3 regions of the Intrasporangium calvum DSM 43043 genome follow, and region 2 is predicted to be linked to each of the others. Evidence: riboswitches for the same ligand, from Rfam matches in the RefSeq annotation. Region 2 holds a riboswitch; each other region holds the start of a gene.

Region 1 (10,258 bases), 270 kb from region 2:
CGATGTCGCAGGTGCCGCCCAGCCGCGCACCCACAGCCGGTACTGGGTGACGGGGTCAGCGGTTCCGGTCTGAGGCAGGCCGACGAACTTCTGGTACGCGAGCACCCGGTCCTTCGTCAGCGAGCCGAAGTAGCCCGTCGTGGGGAGTGACCCGAGCTTCGTCTGGAGGGTGCGCACGGCGCTCGAGGTCATCCCGTAGGACAGGGTCGGGAAGGCCGCACTGACGGTGCGCCATCCCCGCTTGGCGAGGATCTCCTGGGTCCTGAGGTCGGCGACCCCCGTCTGCGGGAGCCCGGCGAACCGCTGGTACTCCGTGACGCGGTCCCGGGTCATGGCCCCGTAGTACCCGGTCGTCGGCAGGTTGCCGAGCCGGACCTGCAGCTGGCGCACCGCCTCGGACTGCATCCCGAAGGACAGGACGGTGGGCGTCGACGGGACCGTGACGGTCGTCGTCGTGCCGGAGGACGGCAGCGAGGTGAGGACGGTCGTCGCGGCGACACCCGTCCACCAGGACGTGCGAGCGGCCGCGCCGTTGTAGTTGAAGCTGAAGTGGATGTGGTCGGTGTGGGGGTTGCTTCCGTAGTAGGCAGCCCAGCCCCGCTCCGGTGCGTACGAGCGCCACATCTTGTGGTCGTAGATGATGTACATGATCCCGAAGCGTCGGGCCATCGCGCCGGGGACGCCGTCGGCGTCGGCCTTGGTCAACCAGGACAGGACGCTGCGCGCGACGGCCGACTCCTCGGAGTCGTCGACATCGAGCATCCAGTCCCAGGCCCGGCCGTCGTAGTGCTCCGACGTGTCGCTCGAGCACGTGCGGCCGATGAGGCTGGTCGACCCCATCTGGTAGTGGCTCGTCATGAGCTTCGCGAAGGCCAGGACGCCGGGCCGCGCCACGGGGTCGCACACCGTCTGACCTTGGTAGGGGACGTACACGTCCAGCGCCTTGGGCAGCGTCCGCGTGGGAGGGGCGGGCGGCGTGGAGGCATGGGCCACCGTTGCCACCTGGACGACGTTCGGGACGACGAGGAGCGGAGCCGCGAGGGCGAGCGCAAGGGGGTGACGGCCGAGGGCCATGGCGGACTCGATTCAGGAGCGCTGGAGTTCTGGAAGCTCACTTCCCCTCGAGTGTGCAACTGCACCATTTATGCACTCCAGTCACACGGTTAACAAGTCGATCGCCTGAACTACAAACCTGTAATTTCCCGATGGCTGCCCACCCGAGGCTCCGCTAAGGCCGTCGGTGTTGCCTGCATCACGTGGCGCGCCCCCACCGGCGGTGCGTCGATGTGGGGGCACCCCACCCCTGGGCCGACTCGAGTGACCGATAGAGTCCGGACCATGGACAAAGTCGTCTCCACACCTCAGGAGGCCATCGCCGGCATCAGTGACGGGATGTCACTGGCGGTCGGCGGTTTCGGTCTCTGTGGCATCCCCAGTGTGCTCATCGCCGCCATTCACGATGCCGGCATCCAGGACCTCGAAGCGATCAGCAACAACTGCGGCGTCGACGACTGGGGGCTGGGGATCCTGCTCAAGGACAAGCGGATCCGCCGGATGGTCGCCTCTTACGTCGGTGAGAACAAGGAGTTCGAGCGGCAGTACCTGCACGGCGAGCTCGAGGTCGAGCTGACCCCCCAGGGCACCCTCGCCGAGCGGCTGCGCGCCGGTGGGGTCGGCATCCCGGCCTTCTTCACGATCACCGGTGCCGGCACCCAGGTCGCCGAGGGCGGCCTGCCGTGGAAGTACGACGCCGACGGCAACGTCGTGCTCGCCTCGCCGCCGAAGCAGACCCAGGACTTCGAGGTCGACGGCGAGACGAAGACGTTCGTGCTCGAGGAGGCGATCCGCGCCGACTACGCGCTGATCCGCGCCGCCAAGGGTGACCGGCACGGCAACCTCGTCTTCAACCAGTCCGCCCGCAACTTCAACCCGCTCTGCGCGATGTCCGGCAAGGTCGCGATCGCCGAGGTCGAGCAGCTCGTCGAGCCCGGCGAGCTGCACCCGGACGAGGTGCACCTGCCGGGGATCTTCGTCCACCGGGTGCTGCCGCTGAGCCCGGAGCAGGCCGCCGAGAAGCGGATCGAGCGCCGGACCGTCCGCCCCCGCCCCGACGCTGCGGGAACCCAGACCGAGAAGCAGGAGGCCTGAGCCATGGCGATGACCCGTGAGCAGATGGCCGCCCGCGCGGCCGCCGAGCTGTCCGACGGCGCCTACGTCAACCTCGGCATCGGCCTGCCGACGCTCGTGCCGAGCTACGTGCCCGACGACGTCGAGATCGTGCTCCAGTCCGAGAACGGCATCCTCGGCATCGGCGTCTACCCGTACGAGGGTGAGGAGGACGCCGACCTGATCAACGCCGGCAAGGAGACGGTCACGCTGCGCAAGGGCGCCTCCTTCTTCGACTCGGCCACGTCCTTCGGGATGATCCGCGGGGGCAAGGTCGACGCCGCGATCCTCGGCGCGATGCAGGTCAGCGAGAAGGGCGACATCGCCAACTGGATGATCCCCGGCAAGATGGTCAAGGGCATGGGCGGCGCGATGGACCTGGTCCACGGCGCCAAGAAGGTCATCGTCCTGATGGAGCACAACGCCCGCGACGGCTCCTACAAGATCGTCAAGGAGTGCTCGCTGCCCTACACCGGCCGCGGCGTCGTCCAGCGGATCATCACCGACCTGGCCGTCTTCGACGTCACCGACGACGGGCTCGTGCTGCGTGAGCTGGCGCCCGACGTCACCGAGGACGAGGTCCGCGAGAAGACCGAGCCCGACTTCACCGTCGACCTCGGCTGACCCCACCGCTCCTGGCCGGCCCCGGGCGCGGAACGTCCGGGGCCGTCGTCCGGTCCGCGCCCGAACGGCAGAGTCGACAGGTCGGAGCTCAGCCCTCGTCGGTCTCGGGGAGGAGCTGTCCGGGTCGGCTCGTGAGGAAGCCCCACCCCCAGCTGCCGTGCATCGTCGCCAGCACGGCCGGGACCCGCGCGGCGACGGCCAGCCCATCGCGCCTGCCGATGACGAGCCCTCCCACGGTGATGGCCGTGGCGTACGTCCCGGGGACGATCCAGAGCGGTGCCCAGACGAAGCCGCCGACCAGGCCGACGACGTTGGCGACGAGCGCGGTCGGCGCCGCGAGGTAGCGAGCGTTGATCGAGCCCTGGTGCTCGCGGGCGACGACGCGGCGCCAGCGTCCGTAGTCCCGGTACTGGCGCGCGAGTCGGCGGAACGTCGGACGGGGGCGGTAGCGCACGCGCAGCTCGGGGTCGAACCAGACCGTGCCGCCGGCCTGCCGGAGCCGGTAGTTGAGCTCCCAGTCCTGGGCCCGCGAGAACCGTGCGTCGTAGCCACCCACAGTCGTCAGCCAGCTGCGTCGGAAGACACCGAGGTAGACGGTGTCGGCCGGCCCGGCGTGACCCCCGGTGTGGAACCGCGCTCCCCCCACGCCCAGGGACGATCGCATGGCGATGGCGACTGCCTTCTCGAAGGACGAGGACCCCTCGGCGTACATCACGCCGCCCACGTTGGCCGCCCCGGTCTCCTCGAGCACCGTCACGGCCCGCTCGATGTAGCCGGGGCTGAGGAACCCGTGCCCGTCGACCCGCACGATGATCTCGTGGTTGGCTGCCCCGACGGCGAGGTTGAGTGCGTCAGGGGTGCGGCCTGAGGGGTTCTCGACGACGATGATCCGGTGGTCCCGGCGGGCGAGCTCCCGGGCGACGCCCAGCGTGTCGTCATGGCCGCGACCGATCGCGAGGACGAGCTCCAGCTCGCCTGGGTAGCGCTGGTCGAGGATCGCCTCGACGGCTTCACCCAGGTGTTGCTCCTCGTTGAGCAGGGGCATGATGACGCTGATGGGTGGGGCATGGTCCACGGGGTGCGTCCGCTCCGGGGGCTCGGGGACTCGGTCCTGAGGAGACTACCCCTCAACCCTTGAGGAGCTGACGCGCCATGACGACGCGCTGGATCTGGTTGGTGCCCTCGTAGATCTGCGTGATCTTCGCGTCGCGCATCATCCGCTCGAGCGGGAAGTCCTTGGTGTACCCGGCGCCGCCCAGCAGCTGCACCGCATCCGTGGTCACCTTCATTGCGACGTCGGAGGCGAAGCACTTGGCCGCCGCCCCGAAGAACGTGAGGTCCTTGTCCCCCCGCTCCGACTTCGCGGCGGCGACGTAGACCATCTGGCGTGCGGCCTCGACCTCCATCGCCATGTCGGCGAGCATGAACTGGATGCCCTGGAAGTCGGCGATCCGCTTGCCGAACTGCTTGCGCTCCTTGACGTAGGCGACCGCCTGGTCAAGGGCGCCCTGGGCGATGCCGATGGCCTGGGCGCCGATCGTGACGCGGGTGTGGTCGAGGGTGCGCAAGGCGATCTTCAGGCCGTCGCCCACCTCCCCGACGACCCGGTCGCCGGGGATCCGCACGTTGTCGAAGTGCAGCTCGCGGGTCGGGCTGCCCTTGATCCCGAGCTTGCGCTCCTTCTCCCCGAACGTGAAGCCCGCATCCGACTTCTCGACGACGAAAGCGGTGACGTTGTTGCCCCGCGGACCGTCGGGGTCCGTGACCGCGAGCACCGTGTAGTACTCGGACACGCCGGCGTTGGTGATCCACGACTTCTGGCCGTTCAGCACCCAGTCGTCGCCGTCCCGGCGGGCGCGGCACTTCATCGAGGCGGTGTCGGATCCGGCCTCCCGCTCGGACAGGCCGTACGAGAACGTCGTCTCACCGTGGGCCAGCGGCGGCAGGTACCTGCGCTTGACGTCCTCGCTCGCAGCGAGGATCAGCGGCAGCGAGCCGAGCTTGTTGACGGCCGGGATGAGGCACGCCGACGCATCGACGCGAGCCACCTCCTCGATGACGATGCACGTGGCCAGGGCATCCGCGCCGACCCCGTCGTACTCCTCCGGGACGTGCGGAGCGAAGAAGTCCGATGCGACGAGCGCGTCGTGCGCCTCCTGGGGGTAGCGGGCCTCCTCGTCGACGGCTGCCGCGTAGGGGGCGATCTTGTCCTCGGCCACCGCGCGCACCGCCTCACGGAGCGCCTCGTGGTCCTCGCTGATACGGAACAGGTCGAAGTCAGTGCTGGTCACGGTCACCCATGCTACTCGCGAGACACATTTAGTAGGACGTCCAAGTGATTGAGACCACGCGCGGCGCCGCGGGTCTGCCCGCACGCACCGGCCCTGTCCAGCATGGGGACTCAGCGTCCACGATGAGGACACGTCGGGCTGGGAGGAGCTCAGCGGCATACCATCCCCGAAAGGTCATGAGTGTCAGCGTCACGGCCCCGGCTCGCTGACCGGCAACCCTCGCTACGCGGCGGGGTGCCCCGGGTGAAGACCTGGCACCCGGCATTCGCCGGCGTGCAAGCGCGAGTGTGAGGAAGCACGCCATGAGTGACAACCCCGACTGGTCGTTCGAGACCCGCCAGATCCATGTCGGGCAGGAGCAGGCTGACCCGGCGACCGGGGCGCGAGCCCTGCCGATCTACCAGACGACGAGCTACGTCTTCAACGACACGGACCACGCGAAGAACCTCTTCGCCCTGTCCGAGCTCGGCAACATCTACACCCGGATCATGAACCCCACCCAGGACGCCGTCGAGAAGCGGATCGCGTCCCTCGAGGGCGGGGTTGGCGCCCTGCTGCTCAGCTCGGGCATGTCCGCGACGTTCTTGGCGATCATCAACATCGCGGAGGCCGGCGACCACGTCGTCGCGAGCCCGGCGCTCTACGGCGGGACGTACAACCTGTTCCAGAACACCCTGCCCAAGCTCGGCATCGAGGTGACGTTCGTCGAGGACAGCGCCGACCCCGAGTCGTGGCGTGCCGCGACGCGGCCGAACACCAAGCTGTTCTTCGGCGAGACCATCGCCAACCCCAAGTCGGACATCCTCGACATCGAGGCCGTCGCGCGGGTCGCACACGAGGTGGGCGTGCCGCTCGTCGTCGACAACACCATTGCCACGCCGTTCCTGCTCCGCCCGATCGAGCACGGCGCCGACATCGTCGTCCACGCCGCGACGAAGTACCTCGGCGGCCACGGCACGACGATCGCGGGTGTCATCGTCGACTCGGGCAACTTCGACTTCGGCGCTGACCCCGAGCGCTTCCGGAACTACAACCAGCCCGACCCGAGCTACCACGGCTTGGTCTACGCCCGAGATCTCGGCAAGGACGGCGCCTTCGGGGTCAACCTCGCCTTCATCCTCAAGGCCCGCGTCCAGCTGCTGCGCGACCTCGGCAACGCCATCTCGCCGTTCAACGCGTTCCTCATCGGCCAGGGGATCGAGACGCTGTCGCTGCGGGTCGAGCGGCACATCGAGAACGCCCACCGGGTCGCCGCCTTCCTGCAGGGCCACGACCAGGTCGAGAAGGTCGTCTGGGCCTCGCTGCCGGACGATCCCAACCACGCGCTGGCGCAGAAGTACGTCCCGAAGGGTGCGGGAGCCGTTCTCGCCTTCGAGATCGCGGGTGGCCTGGAGGCCGGCAAGAGGTTCGTCGAGGGCCTGACCCTGCACAGCCACGTCGCGAACATCGGCGACGTCCGCTCGCTCGTGATCCACCCCGCGTCCACGACTCATTCGCAGGGACCGGACGAGGACCGCCTCGCTGCCGGCGTGACGCCGGGCCTCGTCCGTCTGTCCGTCGGGATCGAGCACATCGACGACATCATCGCCGACCTCGAGCAGGGTTTCGCCGCCGCCAAGGGCTGACCGTCCCGCGGGGTGGGCGGCAGCCCGTATGCCGCTCACCCCCTCCCGCTCGTACGCTGGCCCCCATGCCCGCCGAGAACGCGACCGCCGTCCGTTATCCGGTCCCGTTGCGCCCGGGTGACCGGATCGGCGTGACCGCGCCCAGCTCGGGTGTGCCGGACCGCCTGTGGCCTCGGGTCGAGGTGACTCGGGCCTTCTTGGAGGGCGAGGGCTTCGACGTCGAGATCGGCGAGTGCATGCACACGCCCTCGCAGGTCAGCGCCCCGAAGGAGCAGCGCGCTGCGGAGCTGATGCGGATGCTGACCGACCCTGACATCCGGGCGGTCGTGCCGCCGTGGGGCGGAGAGACCGGCATCGACCTTCTGGGGCTGCTCGACTTCGAGGCGATCGCCGACGCCGAGCCGACGTGGTGCGTCGGGTACTCCGACACGTCGACGTGGCTCACCCCGCTCACCCTGCGGACCGGGATCGCGACCATCCATGGCCAGAACTTCATGGACACCCTGTATCGGACCCCCGTCGGGGTCGCCCACTGGCTCGACGTGGCCGGGTCAGCCGTCGGCGCCGAGATCAGGCAGCAGTCCCCCGGCCGCTGGCGCAGCACCGGGTTCGACGACTGGGCCGCCGACCCCGGCGCCGCCGAGTACCACCTCGACCAGCCGGGCACGTGGACCCGGATCGACCCGGGTGCCGGTGGCGAGCCCGTGGCGCTGCAGGGGCGTCTGGTCGCCGGATGCGTCGAGACGGTGAGCTTCCTCGCCGGTGGGGCGTACGGCGACGTCAGTGGGTTCGCCGACGCCTGCGCTCCGGAGGGCATCATCCACGTCCTCGATGTGGCGGAGTGGGCGGCCTACGACATCTGCCGGGCGCTGCACGCGATGCGCCTGCACGGCTGGTTCGATCGGAGTAACGGCATCCTGGTCTCCCGGACCACGGCGCCCTCAGCCGGTGACCTGTCCCAGCACGACGCCGTTGTCGAGGCGCTTGGTGAGCTCGGTGTGCCGATCATCGCCGACGTCGAGTGCGGGCACGTGGCCCCCCATTTCGCCCTCGTCAACGGGGCGCTCACCACGGTCCGCTTCAGCACGGCCGAACAGTCGATCGCCCAGACGCTGGCCTGACCTCGGCCAGCGTCCTGTGGATGGCGGGCGCGGTTCGGGGTGCGGATCGGGCAGGATCATGGGACCGTTCTGTCACGTTTGCGCCCGTTTGCACGCCGGTGGCGTGCCTCGTTCAAGGTCAGGGGATCTGAAGAGCCGTGTCGAGACAAACCTTCCTGCCGTATGCCGCTGGGCTCGCCCTCGCGGTCACGCTCACCGGGTGCGCGGCTGAGTCCGCTGCACCGGAGCCGACGACTCCGGTGCCGACGGTGTCCGCGCCGAGCAGCTCGGTCGCCACGTCGGCGCCGGCGGCGCCGGCCGCGTCACCGACGAGTGCGGCGCCGGACTTCCCGGACGGGCTGCCAGCAGCCGCCAAGAAGCACACCAAGGACGGCGCAAAGGCGTTTGTCAGGCATTTCGTCGATGTCGTGAACGCGTCCTGGAGGAAGCCGAACCCCGAAGCCATTCGAAGCCTGTGCCAGCGTGAGTCCGAGTCATGCTCGGGCTACGCATCATTGGCAGAGCGGCTCTTGAACGGCAAGGGACGCTACGAGTCGGACCCGATCGACGTCGGCCTCCTCGTCACCCTCGCCGATTCGGATGGGATCTCCCGAATCCACGCGACGGTTAAGGTCCTAGGTGCGCGCGTCGTCAATGACAGCGGCGACACGGTGCGGGAAGACCGGAAGGAGACTGTAAAGAACATCTTCTCTCTCGTCTGGGGAACGAAGGGGTGGAGTGTTCGAGAGGTCAGCAATGCGTAGGAGCGCGCAGTTTCTTCTTGCGCTGCCAATCCTTGCGTTCTCTCTGGCAGTGGCCACTCCGGCTGCTGCCGACTGCGGTAGCGGCTGGACTTGCGAAACAGACGGAACTGGAGTCACGGCCTCGCTCAACGCAGTTCAGATGCGAGCGTTGGACGCGGAGTATGCGCGGTTGTTGGTGAAGCCTCAGGCGCATTGGAGGTATCGGATCGCGATCTCGGGGTGTGATCTCGAGGGGGGTCCGGCGCTCAGTGGTCACTGCCTGGCGGCGGCGACGGCGGCGTGCGCGGACAACAGCCCGCGGCAGGGGCTGGGGCCGCTCTCGGACGTGTACCGGTGGTGGGTCGATCGGGACGGCGACCCGTTGCCGGCCGAGGAGTGGCCCGCCGGCAGCCGCCCGGCCGGTCCGTTGGGCCAGCAGCTGGTCGGTACCACCTGCCTGCCGAACCTGGTGCCGGGGGTGCGCCCGGTGCCGACGGTCGAGATGATCGTGGCGGCGTTCCACCAGACGCGGTGGGCGACCGCGCGGGTGGCCACCCAGCCGGAGGGGAACACGACGCTGGTCAACCTCGAGACCTTCTACCGGGTGCAGTGGTCGAGCGAGGGGTTCGAGCCGGGTGAGGTCGACACGGTCGACCCGGCGCGGATGTATGGCTACCGGGTGCAGATCCGGCCCCGGCTGGTCAGCTACCGCTACCACTTCGGGGACGGGGACTCGTTCGGGCCGACCGACTCGCCGGGCGGGACCTACCCGCACGGGCAGGTGGTGCACACCTACCGCGAGGCGGGTCAGTTCGCCTCGTTCGTGCAGGTGCGGTTCGGGGCGCAGTTCCGGGTCAACGGGGGGCCGTGGATCGAGGTCCCGGACCAGGTCACGGTGCGCCAGCCGGCCACCACGATCACCGTCAAGCAGGCCCGGTCCGTCCTGGTCAACCAGTGACCCGGCACGAACTGCACACTCGAGCGCTGGGGGCGAAGAACTGCACACTCGAGCGCTGGGGGCGAAGAGCACACTCGAGCGCTGGGGGCAGGGCCGGTGCGGTGGTCAGCCCGGGGCAGCGACGCGGCTCACACACTGACCCGTGGGACGGGTCAGTGTGTGAGCCGGTGGTGGCGAACCCGCCGAGCGGGTCAGCTGAGGCCCCAGCGGGTCAGCCCGGGGCGGCGCGTCAGCGAATCCCGAGCCGGTCGAGGCCAGCGGCGAGCCGGGCGACGGTGCCGTCCACGTCGGCGAGCTTGTCGAGACCGAACAGGCCGATTCGGAACGTCGAGTACCCGGCAGGCTCGTCACACTGCAACGGAACCCCGGCGGCAGCCTGGATCCCGACCTCACGGAAACGGGCGGTTGACTGGAGTGCCGGATCGTCCGTGTGGACGACCACCACCCCCGGGGCCTCGAACCCAGGGGCGGCCACGGACACGAAGCCCCGCTCGGCCAGGAGGGCGCGGACCCGGGCGCCGAGGTCAGCCTGGGCCGCCCGCACCACCTCGAGCCCACGGTCGTAGGTCTCCCGCATGACGGCGGCATTGTGGGCGAGGCCGTCGGTCGGCAGGGTCGCGTGGTAGGTGGCCCGTCCCTCGACGTACGCGTCGGTGACGAAGAGCCACGTGCGCAGGTCGGCCGCGAAACTGGTCGACCTCGAGCCCTCGACCGCCGCCCGGCCCCGCTCCCCGAGCATCACGAACCCGGC
Region 2 (10,258 bases):
CGTAGGGCGAGCGGGCGATGTTCGCGGTGCACACGAACACCACCCGCAGCGGCGGAGTGCTCACGGCGGGCGGGGACACCCGCTCAGCGTAGATGCCCCCACCATCCCCTCAGCGATGCATGGCGTGACGGCAGGTCAGTCGAGGTAGTCCCGGAGGACCTGGCTCCGGCTCGGGTGGCGCAGCTTGCTCATCGTCTTGGACTCGATCTGACGGATGCGCTCCCGCGTGACGCCGTAGACCTTGCCGATCTCGTCCAACGTCTTGGGCTGACCGTCGGTGAGCCCGAAGCGCATCGAGACCACGCCGGCCTCGCGCTCCGAGAGCGTGTCGAGCACGGAGTGCAGCTGCTCCTGCAACAGCGTGAAGCTGACGGCGTCCGCCGGCACGACCGCCTCGGAGTCCTCGATGAGGTCACCGAACTCGGAGTCCCCGTCCTCGCCGAGCGGGGTGTGCAGCGAGATCGGCTCCCGACCGTACTTCTGCACCTCCACGACCTTCTCCGGCGTCATGTCGAGCTCCTTGGCGAGCTCCTCCGGCGTGGGCTCACGGCCCAGATCCTGAAGCATCTGCCGCTGGACTCGGGCGAGCTTGTTGATGACCTCCACCATGTGGACCGGGATGCGGATGGTCCGGGCCTGGTCGGCCATGGCCCGGGTGATCGCCTGGCGGATCCACCACGTGGCGTAGGTCGAGAACTTGTAGCCCTTCGTGTAGTCGAACTTCTCGACCGCTCGGATCAGTCCGAGATTGCCCTCCTGGATCAGGTCGAGGAAGAGCATTCCGCGACCGGTGTAGCGCTTCGCCAGAGACACGACCAGGCGCAGGTTGGCCTCCAGAAGGTGGTTCTTGGCCTTCTTGCCGTCCTGGGCGATCCACCACAGCTCCCGCTTGAGCTTCATGTCGATCTTCTCGCCGGAGTTGAGCTTCTCCTCGGCGAAGAGCCCCGCCTCGATCCGCTTGGCGAGCTCGACCTCCTGCTCCGCGTTGAGGAGGGCCACCTTTCCGATCTGCTTGAGGTAGTCCTTCACCGGGTCGGCGGTGGCCCCGGCCGTGACGACCTGCTGGGCCGGTGCGTCGTCCTCGTCGTCGTCCCGAATGACGAACCCGGACTCGTCCTCGGCCTCGGCCGCCTTGTCGGTCACCGGCGCCGCGTCGTCGTCCCCGTCCGCCGACTCGGCCACGTCCTCAGCGGGGACATCGACGGCGACGACGACGTCGGTGACCTCGACCTCCTCGAGCTCGCTCTCGTCGGCATCCACCGGTTCGACGTCCACGGTCTCCGTGGCGTCAGTGGCGGCGCCCTTGGCAGCACTGCGACCCGTCGTCCCCTTGGCCGTAGCGGACTTCACCGCCCTCTTGGTGGCGGCCTTCTTGACCGGAGGCGCGGCTGCCTTGGCCACGGCGGCGTTGGTCGTCGCCTTCTTCGCCGGAGCCGTCGGAGCCGCCTTGCTCGTCCGGCTCGCCTTCTTGGCGGGCTCCGCCGCCTTGCTCGGCTCTGCCGGGCTCGCCTCGGCCGCACCGCTCGGGGCCGGGGTCTTCTTCGACGCACCCGAGGCACCCGGCGCGGCAGAGCCGCTCTTGGCCGCAGCCTTGGTCGTCCTGCTGGTCGTGGTCGTCCTGCTGGTGGTCGTCCGGGTTGCGGTCTTTGCGGCCGCGGCGGTCGTCTTGCGAGCGGTTGCCACAGTGCCTCCCTTGTTGCCTCTACGAGTCTGGGTGTTGGATGCCGCGGCGTCGACGACGATCTCGACGTCGTGCGCTTCGAGGGTCGTGAGGACGGGTTTCATCTGCTTGGGGTCGAGCTGGGCCTCCACCTGCGCCCGGGCGATCTCGGAACCAGTGATCGTGCCGGTCGTCCGTCCCCTGACGAGCAGCTGCATGATGGCGTCGTGCTGGAACACCTTGGGAAGGGCAGTCGGGGTTGCAGCTGGAGTTGCCTTCGGCACGGAGGATGTCGCCTTTCGGTCGCACGGGCTCGTCGTTCACAGGACCCTCGGCGGGCATGCATCATCAACGAACGAGAATGGGGATTCGCTCCGGAAATGCTTGGCATGGTGGAGTCGACCCCTCCGTCGATCTCTCGGTGCGCCTCGTGCGATCCGGCTCTCAGGACATTATAAAACGCCAGTGGGCCAGCGGGCGAACGTCCTCCCCGCCGACCGACGTGGTCGAGCGCGCACCAGCGCATGATGATGCCTTTGTCAGAGCCCTCCGCATCGCTGAAAGGCGCGCGGCGGACGCGCGGCGGGGCCTGTGCCGCTGAAGTCCGACCTCCTGGCCGACCGGGCGAGCCCGGTCGGCCAGGATTCTGAGGCGACAGTCAGTCGGCCTTGACGGCGAGGACCGGGCAGCTCGCGTCGAGCAGGATCCGTTGGGCGTTCGAGCCGAGAATCAGCTTTCCGACCGGGCTGCGGCGACGCAGGCCGATGACGATGAAGTCGGCGTTCTCCTGCTCCGCCACGGAGATGAGGTCCTCGGCCGGGTCGTTCCCACGCACCAGCTGTCGCACCTCGTGGTCGAGGCCCCGCTCCTCCAGGACCCCCTTGACGCGCTCGAGCTCACTCTCGAACCGGGCGGACTCGTCCGCGTCGAAGTCCTTGCCCCCTCGGTGCGAGCTGATCACGACGAGCTTCGTGCCTCGCAGCACGCACTCCTCTGCCGCTCGCTTCAGTGCGGCGCGGCCTTCCTTGGTCGCGACGTATCCAACGACAATGGCCACTGTGCCCGGACCTCCTTGGGACGGAAATGTCTGTGGTCGGACGCTACCCGAAAAACTGCGGCGCGGGAGCCGTCCGTCGTGGTGCGTCGCACACACCGACCGACTGAGCGTCTCGGCGAACTGTCAGGCCAGGGCGGAGCGGATGATTCGCCCGACCTGCTCAGCCTCGATGAGGAAGCCGTCGTGACCATAGCGGGAGGTGATCCGGGCCCGCACGGACCGCGGCAGCAGCTCGTGCATCTCGTCGGACAGACTGGGCGGGTAGAGCCGATCCGAGTCGACCGAGACGATGGTGCACTCCGCGGTGACGCGAGCCAGGGCCGCAGCGATGCCACCGCGCCCGCGCCCGACGTCGTGGGAGTTCATGGCGTCGGTCAGGACGAGGTACGAGTTGGCGTCGAAGCGCCGGGCCAGCTTGCCCGCGTGGTGGTCCAGGTAGCTCTCCACGGCGAAACGTCCCCGCTCGCCCGACCGGAGCGGGTCCTCGCCCAGCTGGGACGCGCGGCCGAAGCGGTCGTCGAGCTCGACGCCGGTGCGGTAGGTGATGTGCGCGATCCGTCGCGCGAGCCCGAGCCCGGCTTCGGGCGACCGGCCGCGCCCGTAGTAGTCCCCGCCGGCGAAGTGCGGGTCCTGGCGAATCGCGAGGAGCTGCGGCTGGCACCACGCGATCTGGTCGGCGGTCGCGTAGGCGGTGCTCGCGAGCACGATGCTGCGGTCGACCCGCTCGGGATGCGACACCGCCCACTCGATGGCCCGCATGCCCCCCATCGACCCTCCGACGACGGCCGCCACCCGGGTCGCGCCGAGCTGATCCAGGAGCCGGGCCTCGACCTCGACCTGATCACGAATGGTGATGTAGGGGAAGCGGCTACCCCACTCTCGTCCATCCGGTGCGGCGCTCGAGGGCCCGGTGGTGCCCTGGCAGCCGCCGAGGACGTTGGCCGCGACGACGAACCAGACGTCCGTGTCGATCGGACGTCCCGGCCCGACGAGGCCGGGCCACCAGCCGGGCGACGCGTGACCGTCACCGGCCTCGCCCTCGACGTGGCTGTCGCCGGTCAGGGCGTGCTCGATGAGCACGACGTTGTCGCCGGCCGAGTTGAGGGTGCCCCACGTCTCGTAGGCCACCGTGACGTCCGGGATCCTGCCTCCGCGTTCCAGGTGGACATCCCCGATCTCGGCGAACCTGCGCGAGCCGACGGGATCACCCACGCGCCAGGCCCCGACGACGGTCCGCCGGACCGGTGCGGCGGGGAAGCCGTTGCGCACGGTCTCACGCCCGGGGCGGACCCGTCGCGTCGAGGTGTGATGGCTCTCTGTCATCGTCAAGATCGACTCCCGGTACTCGCGCTTGCCGACACCGGTTGGGGCGCGGCCTGGTCCTCACCCGGGGCACCCCACCGCGAAGGAGGGTTGCCGACCAGCGAGCCGGGGCTTGTCGCTGGTGCTCATGACCTGGTGCAACTCTACGTCACCCCCGGCGCGGGCACAGCCCCGTCGTCCACGGGGTGGAACGCGTGCTCCAACGCTGCCCCGACGCTCCCCTGTCGCTCCCCCGACTCCGCCCCGACTTCGGGCATCGTCTGGGCCGCTGGCCACGCAGGCCGTAGCCATCCATCGCGGTGTCCACCGCAAGGGGGCGCCGTCACGCTGCCGGCATGCGAACGCCGTGCTCGAGACCCAGCCGGATCAGACCTGCCAGCCGGTGTCCCGGGTCGATCTCCAGGGCCCGGTCGACACACATCCCAGCCCGCGTGCCGTCGCCCTGGGACCAGGAGTAGGCAGCCGCGATGGTGAGGACCGGCGCGGCGAACCGGACGGGCGTCACCCGACACAACGTCAGGAGGGCGTCCTGGACGGTCCGGCCGTGGCAGACGACGTCCGCGTGCTGGGCCTCGTCACGGGGCGGATCCAGAGGCCCGACCTTCGTGGTGAGCCGGGTGAGCAGACGACCGTCGACCGCGTCGAGCGGCAGCCAGCCGGGGCAGAGCCACGCCACGAGGGCGTCGCGCAGGTCCAGGTCCTCGAGCGGACCCACGAGGGCAGGAACCAGAGCGGCGAGTCCTCCTGCAGGTGTCGCCCCACGCAGCACCACGCCCCACGCGTCGAGACACTCGTCGGTCAGCGAGTCCCACAGGCCCTGGCCGGTAGGACCGCCGGTCCCGCCTCCGGCCGCGCCGAGGACCGTCGCCTGCCGCGCCCTTCGGTACGTGCGTCGCCACTCCTCGACGGCCAGCGCCATCTGCTCGTCGTGGGCCTCGGCCCGCGGCGCGACGAGCGACTCGACCGCACGACGGTCGGCGAGCACCGACCTGCCCTGAGCAACGTACCCGGCGACCGCCGGCACGTCCGAGGGAACCGGCAGTGCCTCGCCATCCTCCGCGCAGCCGTCGTCCCTCGTGCAGTACCACCGCCCGTCCCGGACCACGACGTCCTCGTCCACCGGGATGCCGTCCAGCCCCAGCGCCGCACCCAGCGCGTCAGCCAGGGGGCGCGACTCGCCGGCCCGGTCCTCGAAGCTCACGAGGACGACAGAAGAGGGCGCCTCCCGGAGGATCGGCTCGCGCAGCTGGGAGGCGGCCAGGGCCGCGTCCTTCCTGCCGACGACATCCACCCGGGCGACCAGGCCAACGGCCTTGGCGTGCAAGCAGATGATGACGACGCTGCGCTCGGGCTGGAACCCGAGGTGGTACGGGACGATGGTGACGAGTTCGGCGGGTCCGGAGACCGAGATCTTCTGCATGCCCCGAGACTGGTCGAGGCTCCGTCCGTTCGTCCCCCCTCGCCGCCAGCCTGTGGATGACCACCCGCCGGGCCCAGGGGATGTGGACGACCGTGGTCAGCGTTCCAGCCGGCGGCGCACGGTCTCCATGATGTACGCGGTGGCCGCGTCACGGGCCTGACCGGTCAGGCGAGGCCCGGCGCCGGTGGCCGCCACCTCCCGACGGGGGTGGGACGTACTCGCGTCAGCGCCCACGACGTCACCCGAGACGGTCTCGGACGCCCGGCGGCGGCCCTGCCCCGCCTCCCAGGCCAGGAAGCGGTCGGTCTCCTCGAGCAGGGCCCTGATCGCCCAGGCGATGACCACGGCGTCGTCAGCTGCGCCCACGACTGGGAGCAGGGCTTCGGGGACGAGGTCCACGGGCGAGACGATGTAGGCCGCGGCTGCGGCGAGCATCCCCAAGCGCCCCCGTGTGGTGCCGGCATACTCACCTCCGATGGTCGCCCGGACCAGGCGCGGGACCGCTTGGACGCGGCTGGACAGGCTCGGCGCGCCCGGTCTCGTCGAGGCCCGCACGACGGAGGCCGTCGTCGCGAGGAGCTTGAGGCGCGACGCGCCGCTCGTCCCCCTACCGGCCACCGGCCGCCGCCCCTCCGGTCACGTCAGGGGCACCGGAGGGGCCGCCCATCCCCCCGCGGTCGGTCGGGGTCCGGCGCGGGAACTCCTCGACCGCCTGCGTGGCGATCCGGCCCAGCAGGTAGACGTCGACGCCGCCGCCGACGAGTCCGCCCACCACGGGGACCGCCCGACCGAGCTTGGCGATGACGCCGGACCCGAGCCGACCGAGCAGGCGGAAGGCGATGGCCTTGTTGAGGACCATGAGAGCGGGCGCGGGAAGCCGTTCGAGCGCCACCGACGTGAGTCGCCCACCGGCTGCGAAGACTCCTGCCTTCTTGAGCAGATCGTCGCTGTCGGCGCCGGCGAGGGTCAGGAGGACGGCGGACCGGACCTGCGGCTGGTCGATGTCGTAGCCCCTGAGCCGCGCCGTCGCTGCCGTCATCCGGGTGCCCAGCAGGTAGAACTCCAGCACGTTGGCGGGCAGGGCCACCGGCATGGTGAAGAACCCGCCCAGCCCGGTGACGAATCCCCCGGCGGCGCCGAGCCGGCGGTGGGCGCGCTGGACGCTGCGAATCGCCTCCTCGGGGTCGCCGCCGGCGTCCGCAAGCGCACGGTCCGCCACCGCTCGGGCCGAGGCGAACGGCCCCCTGCCGTCGATCCCGACGTCGAGCAGGCGCTCGAGGAGCCGGGTGGCCGCTCCGCTGAGACCGCCCTCATCCACTGCCCTCGCGCGTTCCAGCGCGCTGGCGGCGTTGCCGCTCCGGGCTGCCTCCTGCACCCGACCGGCCGTCCGGTCAGCGGCCGCTGCGGTCTCGTCCTTACCCCATCCGAAGATGCCCACGTGGTTCCTCTCCTGAGACTGTCCGGGCGTCGCTGACGTTACGCGATCCCGGCTCCAGAGAGGGCCGGTGGCCCTCCGCGGGTCCCTTACCCCGTCTCGTCGGTGTCCTCTCCTAGGCTCGGGCCATGACCGACCGCATCCTGTCCGCCTCCGTCGAGGACCTGAGACGGTCACGGACCAGCCTCAAGTGGCGACTCCACCCCTCAGACGTCCTGCCGCTCTGGGTCGCGGAGATGGACTGCGCGCCGTGCCCGGCGGTCCTCACCGCCGTGACGGGGGCCGTCCGCAGAGGTGACACGGGCTATCCCTGGGCCCGCGACTACGCCGACGCCTTCGCCGGGTTCGCCGCCGGCCAGTGGGGTTGGGAGGTCGACGCCGGGAGTGCGCACGTCGTCGCTGACGTCCTCACGGGGATCGCCCGGCTCCTCGAGGTGCTCACCGGTCCCGGGCCGTCGGTGGTCGTCAGCTCCCCTGTCTACAACGCCTTCTTCACGGTCATCGACGCGGTCGGCCGGGGGGCGGTGGACGCTCCGCTCACGAGGGAGGGTCGTCTGGACCCCGACACGCTCGCGGCGGCGTTCGAGGAGGTGACCTCGGGTGGCCGCAGTGCCGTCTACCTGCTCGCCAACCCGCACAACCCCACCGGCGTGGTCCACACGCGAGGCGAGCTCGAGATGCTGGCCAGACTCGCCGCCGAGCACGACGTCACGGTCATCTCCGACGAGATCCATGCGGCCCTCGTCTACGAGCCGGGGTCCTTCACCCCCTACCTCACCGTCGCGGGCAGCGAGCGGGGCATCACGGTGACCTCGGCGTCGAAGGCGTGGAACCTCGCCGGCCTCAAGGCCGGCCTCCTCATCCCGGGGTCCGAGGCCCGGACGCTGGTCGGTCGGCTCCACCCGTTCGTCGGTTTCGGGGCGAGCCACCTCGGGGTGATCGCCCACACGGCGGCGTGGACCGAGGGGGTCGACTGGGTCTCGCGCCTCGTCGCGGAGCTCGACGAGAACCGCCGCCTCCTCGCCGAGCTCGTGAGCAGCCGGCTGCCCGGCGTGCGGCTCCGGCTGCCCGAGGCGACCTACCTCGGCTGGCTCGACTGCCGTGCCCTCGGTCTGGGTGACGATCCCTCCGCTCACTTCCGGGAGAAGGCGCGGGTGGCGCTCAGCGACGGCCCGTCCTTCGGCGCCGGGGGCGCGGGCTTTGCCCGACTCAACTTCGCGACGTCCCCCGGGATCCTCCGCGAGGCGGTTGACCGGATGGCCGAGTCCCTTGGCTGACCACCCTTCCGGCACACCGTTGGTCGCGCTCGTCGTCGGACCTCGAGCGGCGTATGCCGCTGGGCCCGGTCTCGATGAGGCGTGGCCGCTCGCTGAGGTGTCCTCCCGGGTCGCTCGACGCGTCGAGTCGGACCACCCTCGCTGGGTTGTCTGGTCGGCCGACGCCGCCCTCCGCGGCGTCGTCACCGCACGCGTCGAGGTCCCCCGGACCTGGGATCTCGCCGAGGCGCACCGGTTGATCCACGGCGGTTGGTCGGCCACCCCGGGCCACGTCTGGGCCGGCTGTCGGGGCCTGCCGCAGGCAGAGGTGCCGCGACTGCGGGCGGGTCGACATGCAGCATTCGACGGCGACCTGTTCGACCACGCCGAACGGTCGGTGGACGAGGTGCTCACGGACTCAGGCCATCTCCGTGCCGACGCCCTGGGCAGCTGGGCCACCACCACGGAACGGCTGGCGCGGTTGGCGCACCTGGCGCTGGAAATCCAACGGGTTCAGGAGGCGTCGCTTCGCGAACGCGCCGGCGGCCGGGCGGAGCGCCTCATCCGCACCGTGTGGTCCGAGTCCGCGGCCGCGGTGCTGTGCCTCGAGCTCGAGCGCGACGGCCTGCCGGTCGACCGCCTGGCCGCGGAGGACCTCATCTCGGCCGCGGCGGGCCCTCGCCCCCGGGACGACGCCGACGCCGCCCGCATCCGGGCCCTGCGGGACCAGGTCGTCCTCCGACACGCCCGGGGTGGGGACCGAACCGACCTGCGCAACCCGGCACACGTGCGCGCCATGCTCCAGTCGGTCGGGGTCGACGTGCCCAACACCCGGGCCTGGGTCCTCGAGCCCTACCGACACACCCATCCACTCGTCGATGCGCTGCTGTCGTGGCGCAAGGACGAGCGGATCGCCACGACGTACGGCTACCGCTGGCTGGACGAGCACGTGGGTGGGGACGACCGTCTCCGCGGCGCGTGGACCGCCTGCGACGGCGCTGCCGGCCGGATGACCGCCCAGAACGGCCTGCACAACCTCCCGGCCCCACTCCGCCCCGCGATCCGTGCCGAGCCACAGCACGTCTTCGTCCGAGCGGATCTCGGGCAGGTCGAGCCGCGCGTGCTCGCCGTCGTGAGCGAGGACCGTGCCTTCGCCGAGGCCACCCGGAGCGACGACCTCTACGCACCCGTCGCCGACAAGCTCGGGGTCGACCGTTCCGTCGCCAAGGTCGCGGTCCTCGCCGCGATGTACGGTCAGCGGTCCGGCGCCGCCGGCGAGGCCCTCAAGGACCTCGAAGCCGCCTACCCCGTGGCGATGGGGGTGCTGGACCGCGCCTATGCCGACGGCGTGGCCCGGCGTCCGCTGCGCACCTTCGGCGGGCGACTCATCCGCTTCGGCAGCGCTGGCGACGCGGCGGACCCGACCCGCGCAGAGGGTCACGCGGACCAGGAGGGCGAGCCCAGCGGCATACGGCTCGATGGGGACCGGGGAGCAGCGGACGCCGCTCGTGGTCGCTTCGCGCGGAATGCGATCATCCAGGGGTCGGCGGCCGAGCTGTTCAAGGCGTGGGCCGCGACCGTGCGCCACGCAGTCCGCCCACTCGGCGGTCAGATCGTGCTCTGCCTGCACGACGAGATCCTCGTCCACGTCCCCCGGTCACGGGCAGAGGAGGCGCGGCGGGCCGTGGAGGGCGCCCTCACCCTGGCCTCCCGCACGTGGGCCGGAACCGAGCACGTGCGCTTCGTCGCCGACACAGGCGTCATCACCCGCTGGAGCGAAGCGAAGGGCTGACGGCGCGGGCCGTCGGGGTCAGGCGCTCGGCCCGTCCCCGGCATCGTCAGCGACGTCCTTGAGGAACGCCTCGAACTCCGCGCCGATCTCGTCGGCCGTCGGCAGGTCGGACAGGTCCGTGGCCAGGAGGCTGCGGTGCTGGCGACCCTCGAGGTAGGTGTCGTACTGCTGCTCGAGGGCCCGGACGACGGCGGAGATCTCCTCGGACTGCTCCATCTGGCGAGCGATCTCAGCCCGGTCCCGACCCGCAGCTGCGGCCAGGCCCGTCGCGTCGAGGTCGAGCCCGGTCACGGCGATGACCCGCTGGAGGCCGAG
Region 3 (10,258 bases), 750 kb from region 2:
ACCTCGCCGTATGCCGCTGGGCTCGCTGCGGCGTCAACGGGTTCTTCGACGATGGTCGGGTCGGCGCTGAACGGCGCGGGCTCCTCGACCGGCTCGAAGACCGCATCGAACCCGGACGTGGGCCCGACAGCGCGGTCGGGGTCGTCGGCGCGGGTGGGCTCGGTGGGCTCGGTGGGTTCACTGGGTTCGTTGGGTTCGTTGGGTTCGTTGGGGTGTGGGACGTCCTCGCCACGGAGCAGGGCCAGGGTCTGCTCGAGGTCGTCGGGCCGGACCAGCACGTCCCGGGCCTTCGACCCCTCGCTCGGACCGACGACCCCGCGTGACTCGAGCAGGTCCATGAGCCGCCCCGCCTTGGCGAAGCCGACCCTGAGCTTGCGTTGCAGCATGGAGGTCGACCCGAACTGGGTCGTGACGACGAGCTCGGTGGCCTGGAGCAGGACGTCGAGGTCGTCGCCGATGTCGTCGTCGATCTGCTTCTTCGGCTGCGCGACGGTGACGTTCTCGACGTAGTTCGGCTTGAGCTGGGTCGTGACGAACTTGACGACCTCGTGGATCTCCGACTCGTTGACCCAGGCGCCCTGGACGCGCATCGGCTTGCTCGCTCCCATCGGCAGGAAGAGCGCGTCGCCCTGCCCGATGAGCTTCTCGGCGCCGGGCTGGTCCAGGACGACCCGCGAGTCGGCCAGCGAGCTCGTCGCGAACGCCATCCGGGAGGGGACGTTGGCCTTGATGAGGCCGGTCACGACGTCGACCGACGGACGCTGCGTCGCGAGGACGAGGTGGATGCCGGCGGCCCGGGCGAGCTGGGTGATGCGGACCACGGACTCCTCGACGTCTCGAGGGGCCACCATCATCAGGTCCGCGAGCTCGTCGACGACGACGAGCAGGTAGGGGTAGGTGGTCAGCTGCCGCTCCGAGCCGGGCAGCGGCTTGACCTTGCCGGCCCGGACCGCCTTGTTGAAGTCGTCGACGTGCTTGAACCCGAACGCGGCGAGGTCGTCGTAGCGCTGGTCCATCTCCTTGACCACCCAGGCGAGGGCCTCGGCCGCCTTCTTCGGGTTGGTGATGATCGGCGTGATGAGGTGCGGGATCCCCTCGTAGGCGGTCAGCTCGACCCGCTTGGGGTCGACGAGGATGAGCCGGACCTCCTCGGGCGTCGAACGCATGAGGATCGAGGTGATCATCGAGTTGACGAAGCTCGACTTGCCGGAGCCGGTGGCCCCGGCCACGAGCAGGTGCGGCATCTTGGCCAGGTTGGCGATGACGTAGGCGCCCTCGACGTCCTTGCCGACACCCATGACCATCGGGTGCTCGTTGTTGCGAGCCGTCTGGCTGCGAAGGACGTCGCCGAGCGCGACGTTCTCGCGGTCCGCGTTGGGGATCTCGATCCCGATGGCGCTCTTGCCGGGGATCGGGCTGAGGATGCGGACGTCGGCCGACGCCACGGCGTAGGCGATGTTCTTGGAGAGGGCCGTGACCCGCTCCACCTTGGTGCCCGAGCCGAGCTCGACCTCGTAGCGGGTCACCGTCGGGCCGCGGGTGAACCCCGTGACGGCTGCGTCGATGTCGAACTGGTCGAAGACGTGCGTCAGCGACTCCACGACCTTGTCGTTGGTGTGGCTCCGGGTCTTGTGCGGCGCCCCGTGCGCGAGCAACGCGTGGTCCGGCAGGTGGTAGGTGACGTTTCCCTCGAGCGAGAGCTGCTCGACCCGCGACGGGATCGGCGAGGTGGGGGGCGGGACGAGCTCCGGCTTGGGCCCGACCTTGGACGGGTCCGGTGCACCGGGCGACCGGGGATCGATCGCCTGGGTGCTGCTGGACGAGCCGGCCGGGCGAGGAGCGAGGACCCCGGGGGCGGTGGGCCGCTTCTCACCGGGACGCAGACCCAGGGTGGGCTCGTCCTCGGCGCCCTTGGTCGCCGCCTGCCGGAAGGCCTCGTCCCCGTCGCGCTCGCTGAGGTCGACCGCCTTGCGCCGGCTGCGTTTCGCCGGCCCGGTGCCCGCGGCGTCCCCGGCCCCGTCGGCGCTGTCCGCTTCGAGTGGGCGATGCAGCACGAGAGCGCGCAGCTGACGCAGCCGGTGCGGGATGTGGTTGACGGGAGTCGCTGTGATCACGAGCAGCCCGAAGGTTCCGAGCAGGATGAGGATGGCCAGCGCGCCGTACCGTGACACCGCAGCGTCGAGCGGGCTCGAGGCGAGGAAGCCGATGATGCCGCCCGCGGCGCGCATGCCCTCGGCGCCGTCAGGAGGGTTGGGGATGCCGTCGCTGAGGTGCGCGAGCCCGCAGGCGGCGAACGTCAGGGCCACGGTGCCGACGATGATGCGGTTCGTCGCCGCCTCGTCCTCGGGTGAGCGCAGCACGCGCAGCCCGAGCAGGAGCAGGACGAGGGGGACGGCGTAGGCGATGCGGCCGAACGTCCCCGCGACCACGGCATGGACCGCGTCGCCGAAGACGCCACGGACGCCCCACCACTCCCGGGCGGCGACGACGATGGCGAGCGCGATGAGCCCGAACCCCACACCGTCCCGGCGGTGCTCGGGCTCGAGGTCGCGCGCGCTCGCGCCGACCCGGCGCACCGCTCCCCCGGCGACGTGGGAGACGCCCATCCACGTGTTGCGCACCGCCCGGATGGGCAGCGGCAGCCCGCCGCCCTTCGCCTTGCCGCGGGGGGCCGGACGCGTCGTGCTGCGAGCGCCCCCTCGGCCCGCGGCGGGGCGCGCGGCCGCCCTGGCCCGACCGGCGGACGAGGCGCCCGCGTCAGACGCTCCCCGCGTCGTCGTGGACGAACTGGGGCGCGCGCTGCTGGACCGACGTGTCGCCATGTTCGCACCGTACGACACTGACCCACCGAACTCACGCGTCACACGCGCAACACGGCCATTTGGGGTGGATCCCACCACCATGGAAGGGTTCGAGCGTGAGCCGGCCCAGCGGCATACGTCCCAGATGACGACACGCTCCACCCGTCGGGTGGACACGGCGACGGCGGGCTCCCTATCTTCGTGGCAGGTCATGAGCGCCAGCGTCAAGCCCCGGCTCGCTGGCCAGCAACCCTCCTCCGCGGTGGGGTGCTCCGGGTGACGACCAGGCCGCCCTCGCCACGTTCGTGGTGACGAGGTGCGGCAAGCGCGGACCTGCACCCGGTGGGTCCCCCGACCCAGGAGCAGGCCATGTCAGTCCTCCCCCGAACCGTTTCCGGATTCCACCCCGGCGCAGACGGGACCCCCGGCGCCGCACCGTGCGGCGGCGGGACACCGCACGGCTTGACGACCCGGAGCCGAACCGCCGGCACCGTCGCTTCAGAGCTGCCCCGCGTCGTCGGGGCCGGGCTCGTCGTGCCCACCCTCTCCGGCCCCACGCCCTACGCGAACCTGGACCACGCCGCCTCCACTCCTGCCCTCGTGGCCGTCAAGGAGGCCGTCGACCGCGCCCTGGAGACGTACGCCTCGGTCCACCGGGGCGCCGGCTACGCGTCGCGTCTCACCAGCGCCTGGTACGAGCAGGCTCGGGCCGAGGTGGCCGCCTTCGTCGGCGCCCGCTCCGACGACGCCGTCATCTTCACGCGGACGACGACGGACTCGTGGGCCGTGCTGTCCGCGGCGCTCCCGGCGGACACCACCGTCTTCGTCTTCGCCTCCGAGCACCACTCCACCCTCCTACCGTGGGGCGACCTCCGCACGGTCCGTCTCCCCGTTCCGCACAGTGTCGCCGAGGCCCGGGCACTCCTGGCGGACGAGCTGGCCGCGCGGTCCGGCGGACAGCACGCGGCGCACCGGCTCGTCGTCATCACCGGGGCGTCGAACGTCACCGGCGAGATCTGGCCGGTCGAGGACTTCGCGCGACTGGCCCACGAGCACGGCGCCCGCATCGCCGTCGACGCCGCGCAGCTGTCGGCGCACCGTCGGATCGACGTCGCCGCGTGGGACGTGGACTACCTCGCCTTCTCCGGGCACAAGACCTACGCGCCGTTCGGCACCGGCGTCCTCGCCGGCCGGTCGGACTGGCTCGACGGGGGCGACCCCTACCTGCGCGGCGGTGGCGCGACCCGTGTCGTCGCCGCAGGCGACACGACCTGGGCGACCGGTGCGGCCCGGCACGAGGGCGGCAGCCCCAACGTCATCGGCGCCATCGCCCTGGCGGCCGCGTGCGCGACGATCGCCGCCCACCGGGTCGCCATCGAGGAGCACGAGTCCCGGCTGCTCTCCCGACTTCGTGACGGCCTGAGCACGATCGACGGCGTGGACGAGCTGTCGATCTTCGACGAGCGGCACGACCGCGTCGGGGTGGTGGCCTTCACGGTGCGAGGGTTCGAGGCCTCACTGGTCTCCCAGGTGCTCTCGGTGGAGCACGGGGTCGGGGTCCGGGACGGCCGGTTCTGCGCCCACCTGCTCGTCGACGACCTGCTCTCCGGCACCGGGGAGCACGAGACCGCGGTCCGGGCCAGCATCGGTCTCGGTTCGACGAAGGAGGGCGTGGACCGTCTCATCGGCGGCCTGCGTGAGCTCGTCGAGGCCGGACCGGCCGCCGCGTGGACTCGCGCTGACTCCGGCTGGGTGGTCGACGGCGACGACCCGCGCGACCGTGAGGTCGTCCGCCCCTGGTGACGTGGCCGAGGTCCGGGGCCCGCTGTCAGAGCCCGCGGCACGAGTGCGAGTCAGGGAGTGCGAGTCAGGGAGTGCGAGTCAGGGAGTGGTGGACTCGGTCTCGGGGAGCGCATACGTGGCCCACACGATGGCATGGTCAGTCCCGTGGATCGCGGTGGATCCTGCCTCCACGACCGTCAGCCCCCGGCTCAGCAGGTGGTCGAGCTGGATGTAGGGCGGGACCCGCTGGCCGACGAACGGCCAGGTGCGGACCCAGCCGAGCCCGGCCACCTGGTGGGCGTCGTCGAAACCTTCGGCGGTGTGCCGGAACGCGGGGTGACCTCGACTGGCGTTGAAGTCGCCCGCCAGGAGGACGGGCTCGCTGCCTTCCTGGCGGTCCCGCCACGTCGCGAGCGCCCGGAGCGCAGCGCGCCACTCGACGGTGTCGCCGGCGAGGGGGGCGGGCACGTGGACGGCCTTCACCCGCACGGCCGTACCGGTGACGTCGACGACGACTTCCGGCTGCAGGCTCGGGGTGTGCGCGTCGACCGGGTCCTCGCCGGTGGTCTCCGTCGCCGGGAACCGGGAGAAGACCATGGTGCCGGTGTACGACTCCGGCCGTGTCTCCCCGACCTCCTCGATGAACCACTGGTCGAGACCCGCCTCGTCGAGGGCAGCCAGCGCCTCCGGCGTCACCTCGGTGGCGACGAGCACGTCAACCGCCTCGGCCCGGACCGCGTCCGCGACCTGCTCGGCGTCAGCGCGGCCGAACGACAGGTTGACCGCCATCACCGTGAGGTCCAGCGGTGCGTCGGGTGACGTCTCGGCGAACCAGCTCGGCAGCGCGATGGACGCAGCCACCGCGACCGCCGCGCCGACGGGGAGGAGCATCCACCACCGCCGGAGCAGGGCGGTGACGCCGAGGAGACCGAGCAGGCCGAGGGCGACCAACGGGCCGGCGGTCTGGAGAACCACCACCGGCTGCCAGGTCGAGTCGAGCCAGCGGGCTCCGCCGACGACACCGAGAACGACGAGCACCAGGGCGATGAGGAGGTCGGGCCCGGCCGGCCGGGACCGGCCGAGCCACCCTGGCGTGGGCCGACCCGGTCGCCGTCTCGCGGTCTCGGTCACGCCTGGAGCACGACAGGGATGATCATCGGCCGGCGACGGATCTTGCCACCCACCCAGGACCCCACGGCGCGGCGGATCACCTGCTGGAGCTGCTGGTCATCGCGGACGCCGTTGGCGACGGCCTCCTCGATGGCCCGCTCGACCTTCGGGATCACCTGCTGGAAGATCTCCTCGCTCTCGACGAAGCCACGCGCCGTGATCTCGGGCCCGGAGGCGATCTTGCCGGTGGCCGCGTCGAGCACGACGATGCAGGTGATGAAGCCCTCGTCCCGAAGGATCCGACGGTCCTTGAGCAGGGCCTCGTCGGTGCCGCCGATGTTGGTCCCGTCGACGTAGATGTAGCCGCAGTCGACGACGCCGGTGATCCGGGCGTGCCCGTCGACGAGGTCGACGACGACGCCGTCCTCGGCGAGCACGACGTTGCGCTCCGGGACGCCGGTCTGGATGGCGAGCTGGGCGTTGGCGAACATGTGCCGCCACTCGCCGTGCACGGGCATGACGTTGCGCGGCTTGACGATGTTGTAGCAGTAGAGCAGCTCACCGGCGCTCGCGTGGCCCGACACGTGAACCTTGGCGTTGCCCTTGTGCACGACGTTGGCGCCGAGGCGCATCAGGCCGTTGATGACGCGGTAGACGGCGTTCTCGTTGCCGGGAATGAGGCTGCTCGCGAGCAGGACCGTGTCACCGGGCCCGACGTTGATCCGGTGCTCCCCGTTGGCCATCCGGGACAGCGCCGCCATCGGCTCGCCCTGGGAACCGGTGCTGATGAGGACCAGCTCGTTGTCGGGCAGGTCCCCGATCCGCTTGAGGTCGATGAGGATGCCTTCGGGGACGTGCAGGTAGCCGAGCTCCGCGGCGATGCCCATGTTGCGAACCATCGAGCGGCCGACGAACGCGACCTTGCGGCCGGCCTTCGCGGCGGCGTCGAGGACCTGCTGGACCCGGTGGACGTGGCTGCTGAAGCAGGCGACGATGATGCGCCGCTGGGCGTGCCGGAACACCTTGTCGATGGCCGGGGCGATCTCGAGCTCGGGCGTGGTGAAGCCGGGCATGTCGGCGTTCGTCGAGTCGGTGAGGAAGAGGTCGACACCCTCCTGCCCCAGCCGGGCGAAGGCGCGCAGGTCGGTGATCCTGCCGTCGAGGGGCAGCTGGTCCATCTTGAAGTCACCGGTGTGCAGCAAGGTCCCGGCCTCGGTGCGGACGAAGACCGCGAGCGCGTCCGGGATCGAGTGGTTCACCGCGACGAACTCGAGGTCGAAAGCGCCGACGCGCTCGCGCTGGCCCTCCTTGACGGCCAGCGTGAAGGGCCGGATCCGGTGCTCCTTGAGCTTGGCCTCGACGAGCGCGAGCGTCAGGGTGGAGCCGATGAGCGGGATGTCGCCCTTGAGCCGCAGCAGGTAGGGGACGGCCCCGATGTGGTCCTCGTGACCGTGGGTGAGGACGATGGCCTCGACGTCGTCGAGACGGTCCTGGAGGTACGAGAAGTCGGGGAGGATGAGGTCGACGCCCGGGTGGTGGTCCTCGGGGAAGAGCACGCCGCAGTCGACGATGAGCAGCCGCCCCTTCGTCTCCAGCACGGTCATGTTGCGGCCGATCTCCCCGAGTCCGCCCAGGGCAACGACCCTGAGGCCGTTGTCGGGGAGGGGTGGCGGGGTGGTCAGCTCAGGGTGAGGATGGCTCACAGGGTTCCTGTCGGTGGGCCCGTCTGATGCGGGCATCGTGCGGTGGGTGGTGCCTTCAGGCGATGGTCGCCAGGGCCGCGCGGATCAGCCCACGCTGCTCGTCGGTCGCCTCGACGAGGGGCAGCCGGGTCGCGGCGGACCCGATGAGGCCCTGCTCGGCGAGGGCGGCCTTGGCCATGATGGCGCCCTGGGTGACGTACATGACGGCGTCGACGATGGTGTGGAGCGACCGGTGGATCCCCCGGGCGTCGTCCCAGCGTCCCTCGACCACGGCATCGGCGAAGCGGCGGTAGATCGCGGGGCAGGTCTGGGACGTCACTCCGACGAACCCCACCGCGCCGTTGACGAAGTGCGCGAGGTTCATCGCGTCGTCACCGGAGTACCAGTCGAGCCCGGTGGCCTCCATCAGCTGGCCGGCGAGCCAGAGGTCCCCGCGCGCATCCTTCACTGCCACGATGCGGTCGTGCTCGGCGATGCGCAGGTAGGTCTCGCGGGCGATCGCGATGCCGGAGCGCCCCGGGATGTCGTAGACCATGACCGGCAGGTCGCTCGCGTCGGCGAGGGCGAGGAAGTGCGCGACCAGGCCCGACTGCGGCGGCTTGTTGTAGTAGGGCGTGACGGCGAGGACCGCGTGGGCGCCGGCCTTCTCCGCCATCTGGACCGACTCGACGCTCTTGGCCGTGTCGTTGCTGCCGGCGCCGGCGACGATCACGGCCCGGTCACCCACCGCAGCGATGACGGCGCGGAGCAGCTCCTCCTTCTCCGTGGCCGTCGTCGTCGGGGACTCCCCGGTCGTCCCGGACACGACGATCCCGTCATGCCCCTGGTCCACCAGGTGCGTGGCCAACCGCTGGGCCGAGTCGAGATCGACGGATCCGTCCGCGCGCATCGGCGTCACCATCGCCGAGAGGACACGTCCGAGCCTGGGTGCGTCTGCCATGGGCCAAGGTTAGCGCCCGACCACGTCCCGTTCCGCGGCACGCCCACCAACCCCTCCGGTCCCGGGATGCCGCCGCGGATGCGGGGGACAGAGAGCGAGGCACTACTCGCTCGGGGGTCCGAGTAGTGCCTCGCCACTCCTTCCATCGCGGGCCGTGGCCAGGTGTTACACCGGCGCGCGGAAAAGTTTCGTGCCTCGCCGCGGCCTCTCAGCGCCGGGCGTAGGTCACCCACGAGAAGCCGTCGCGATCCTCCCGGTCGGTCTCCTGCCACTGCTCGCCGTCGATCTCAGGGAAGGTGACCGAGCCGTCCGGTGCCTGGTCCACTTCGGTGATGACGAGCCGAGCGGCATACGGCATCGCCTCCCGATAGACCTCTCCCCCGCCCACGATGAACACCTCGTCCGCCGGCCCGGCGAGGCTGAGGGCCTCGGCGAGCGAATGGGCGGTCTCGACCCCGGGGTGGGCCCAGTCGGGCTGGCGGGTCACGACGATGCTGCGACGACCGGGGAGCACGCCCATCGTCTCGAACGTGCGCCGGCCCATGATCATCGGATGGCCCATCGTCGTGCGCTTGAAGAACTTGAGGTCCTCGGGGATGTGCCAGAGCATTGTTGACCCGTCGCCGATCACGCCGTTACGACCCACGGCGGCGATCATCGTCACGTTCGTCATGGACCCCACTGTGGCAGGTCTCGGTTGGCTCCGCCTCGGCGTGGAGGTCCCCCGAAGGAGCAAGGGCGGCTCGCCGGAGAGCCTCAGACGGCGATCGGCGCCTTGATCCCGGGGTCGGCGACGTAGTCCTCGAGCACGAAGTCGTCGATGTCGAACGCGTCGATGTCCTTCTTGCCGGGCGTGATCCGCATGGTGGGCAGCGGGTGGGGGGTCCGGGTGAGCTGGAGCCGGGCCTGGTCGAGGTGGTTGAGGTAGAGATGGGCGTCGCCGAGCGTGTGGACGAACTCGCCGGGCTCGAGGTCGGTCAGCTGGGCGATCATCTGGGTCAGCAGCGCGTAGCTGGCGATGTTGAACGGCACGCCGAGGAAGATGTCGGCGCTGCGCTGGTAGAGCTGGCACGAGAGCCTCCGGGGGCCCCCGGACTCCGTGGCGGGGTGGACGTAGAACTGGAACATCGTGTGGCACGGCGGCAGCGCCATGTCGTCCACGTCGGCGACGTTCCAGGCCGACACGATGTGGCGACGGCTGTCCGGGTTGGTGCGGATCTGCTCGATGACCCTGGCGATCTGGTCGACGCGTCGACCGTCCGGCGTCGGCCAGGACCGCCACTGGTAGCCGTAGATCGGGCCGAGGTCACCCTTGGCGTCGGCCCACTCGTCCCAGATGGTGATCCCACGCTCCTGCAGCCAGCGCACGTTCGTGTCACCCCGGAGGAACCACAGCAGCTCGCCGATGATCGAGCGCAGGTGCAGCCGCTTGGTCGTCATGGCCGGGAAGCCGTCCGCGAGGTCGAACCGCATCTGGTGACCGAAGACGCTGAGCGTGCCGGTGCCCGTCCGGTCGGACTTCTCCTGCCCATGGGTCAGGACGTGGTCGAGGAGATCGAGGTACTGCCGCACGATCGCAGCCTAACCCTCACCCCGTTCGATGTATCTGTGCGACGCATGCGCCCCGCAGATACATCGAATCGGAGGAGTGGGGGCGGGTGATGGCGTCAGGACGCGCGGTCGGCGTCCACGGCCACCGGCTCCGCCTGACGACCGGCTTCGGGCGCCGGCCCCCGGGCCGCGAGCGGCCACAGCCCGAAGAAGTCGCCCGCCCAGGCCATGGCCGGGAAGGTCACCGCGAGCAGCGCGTTGGCCAGCCACAGCTCGGCGTCGAACCCGGGTGCACCCGAGCCGAGCTCCCCGGTCACCAGCGGCATGAGCAGCGCGTACCCGAGGGCGAGCAGGCTCCCGGCGACAGCGGC

What was found. A riboswitch is a leader RNA that binds a small molecule or an ion and turns the genes downstream of it on or off. The one in region 2 is predicted to bind S-adenosylmethionine.
Region 1: it holds a riboswitch for S-adenosylmethionine, as region 2 does, so the genes downstream of both, INTCA_RS06385 (bifunctional o-acetylhomoserine/o-acetylserine sulfhydrylase) here and metX (homoserine O-acetyltransferase MetX) in region 2, are expected to answer to the same signal.
Region 3: it holds a riboswitch for S-adenosylmethionine, as region 2 does, so the genes downstream of both, INTCA_RS11060 (aminotransferase class V-fold PLP-dependent enzyme) here and metX (homoserine O-acetyltransferase MetX) in region 2, are expected to answer to the same signal.

The regions. Positions count from the first base shown of each region.
Region 1 covers NC_014830.1:1,415,935-1,426,192, reverse strand. The annotation lists gene INTCA_RS06410 (peptidoglycan-binding domain-containing protein) at 1-1,074, opposite strand, end outside; gene INTCA_RS19495 (CoA transferase subunit A) at 1,339-2,148, shown strand; gene INTCA_RS19490 (CoA transferase subunit B) at 2,152-2,790, shown strand; gene INTCA_RS06395 (glycosyltransferase family 2 protein) at 2,879-3,865, opposite strand; gene INTCA_RS06390 (acyl-CoA dehydrogenase family protein) at 3,918-5,087, opposite strand; SAM riboswitch class IV at 5,254-5,369, shown strand; gene INTCA_RS06385 (bifunctional o-acetylhomoserine/o-acetylserine sulfhydrylase) at 5,384-6,706, shown strand; gene INTCA_RS06380 (S66 family peptidase) at 6,772-7,827, shown strand; gene INTCA_RS06375 (hypothetical protein) at 7,946-8,182, opposite strand; gene INTCA_RS19485 (hypothetical protein) at 8,235-8,570, shown strand; gene INTCA_RS06370 (hypothetical protein) at 8,710-9,507, shown strand; gene INTCA_RS06365 (aminotransferase class V-fold PLP-dependent enzyme) at 9,737-10,258, opposite strand, start outside.
Region 2 covers NC_014830.1:1,681,375-1,691,632, reverse strand. The annotation lists gene INTCA_RS07625 (arsenate-mycothiol transferase ArsC) at 1-79, opposite strand, end outside; gene INTCA_RS07620 (RNA polymerase sigma factor) at 136-1,899, opposite strand; gene INTCA_RS07615 (universal stress protein) at 2,319-2,717, opposite strand; gene metX (homoserine O-acetyltransferase MetX) at 2,841-4,040, opposite strand; SAM riboswitch class IV at 4,060-4,173, opposite strand; gene INTCA_RS07605 (DUF4192 domain-containing protein) at 4,363-5,460, opposite strand; gene INTCA_RS07600 (YkvA family protein) at 5,557-6,078, opposite strand; gene INTCA_RS07595 (EcsC family protein) at 6,068-6,898, opposite strand; gene INTCA_RS07590 (MalY/PatB family protein) at 7,024-8,172, shown strand; gene INTCA_RS07585 (DNA polymerase) at 8,165-9,943, shown strand; gene INTCA_RS07580 (PAC2 family protein) at 9,962-10,258, opposite strand, start outside.
Region 3 covers NC_014830.1:2,431,995-2,442,252, forward strand. The annotation lists gene INTCA_RS19560 (DNA translocase FtsK) at 1-2,822, opposite strand, end outside; SAM riboswitch class IV at 3,009-3,135, shown strand; gene INTCA_RS11060 (aminotransferase class V-fold PLP-dependent enzyme) at 3,171-4,604, shown strand; gene INTCA_RS11065 (endonuclease/exonuclease/phosphatase family protein) at 4,683-5,714, opposite strand; gene INTCA_RS11070 (ribonuclease J) at 5,711-7,396, opposite strand; gene dapA (4-hydroxy-tetrahydrodipicolinate synthase) at 7,452-8,336, opposite strand; gene INTCA_RS11080 (dihydrofolate reductase) at 8,545-9,009, opposite strand; gene INTCA_RS11085 (thymidylate synthase) at 9,093-9,908, opposite strand; gene INTCA_RS11090 (hypothetical protein) at 10,004-10,258, opposite strand, start outside.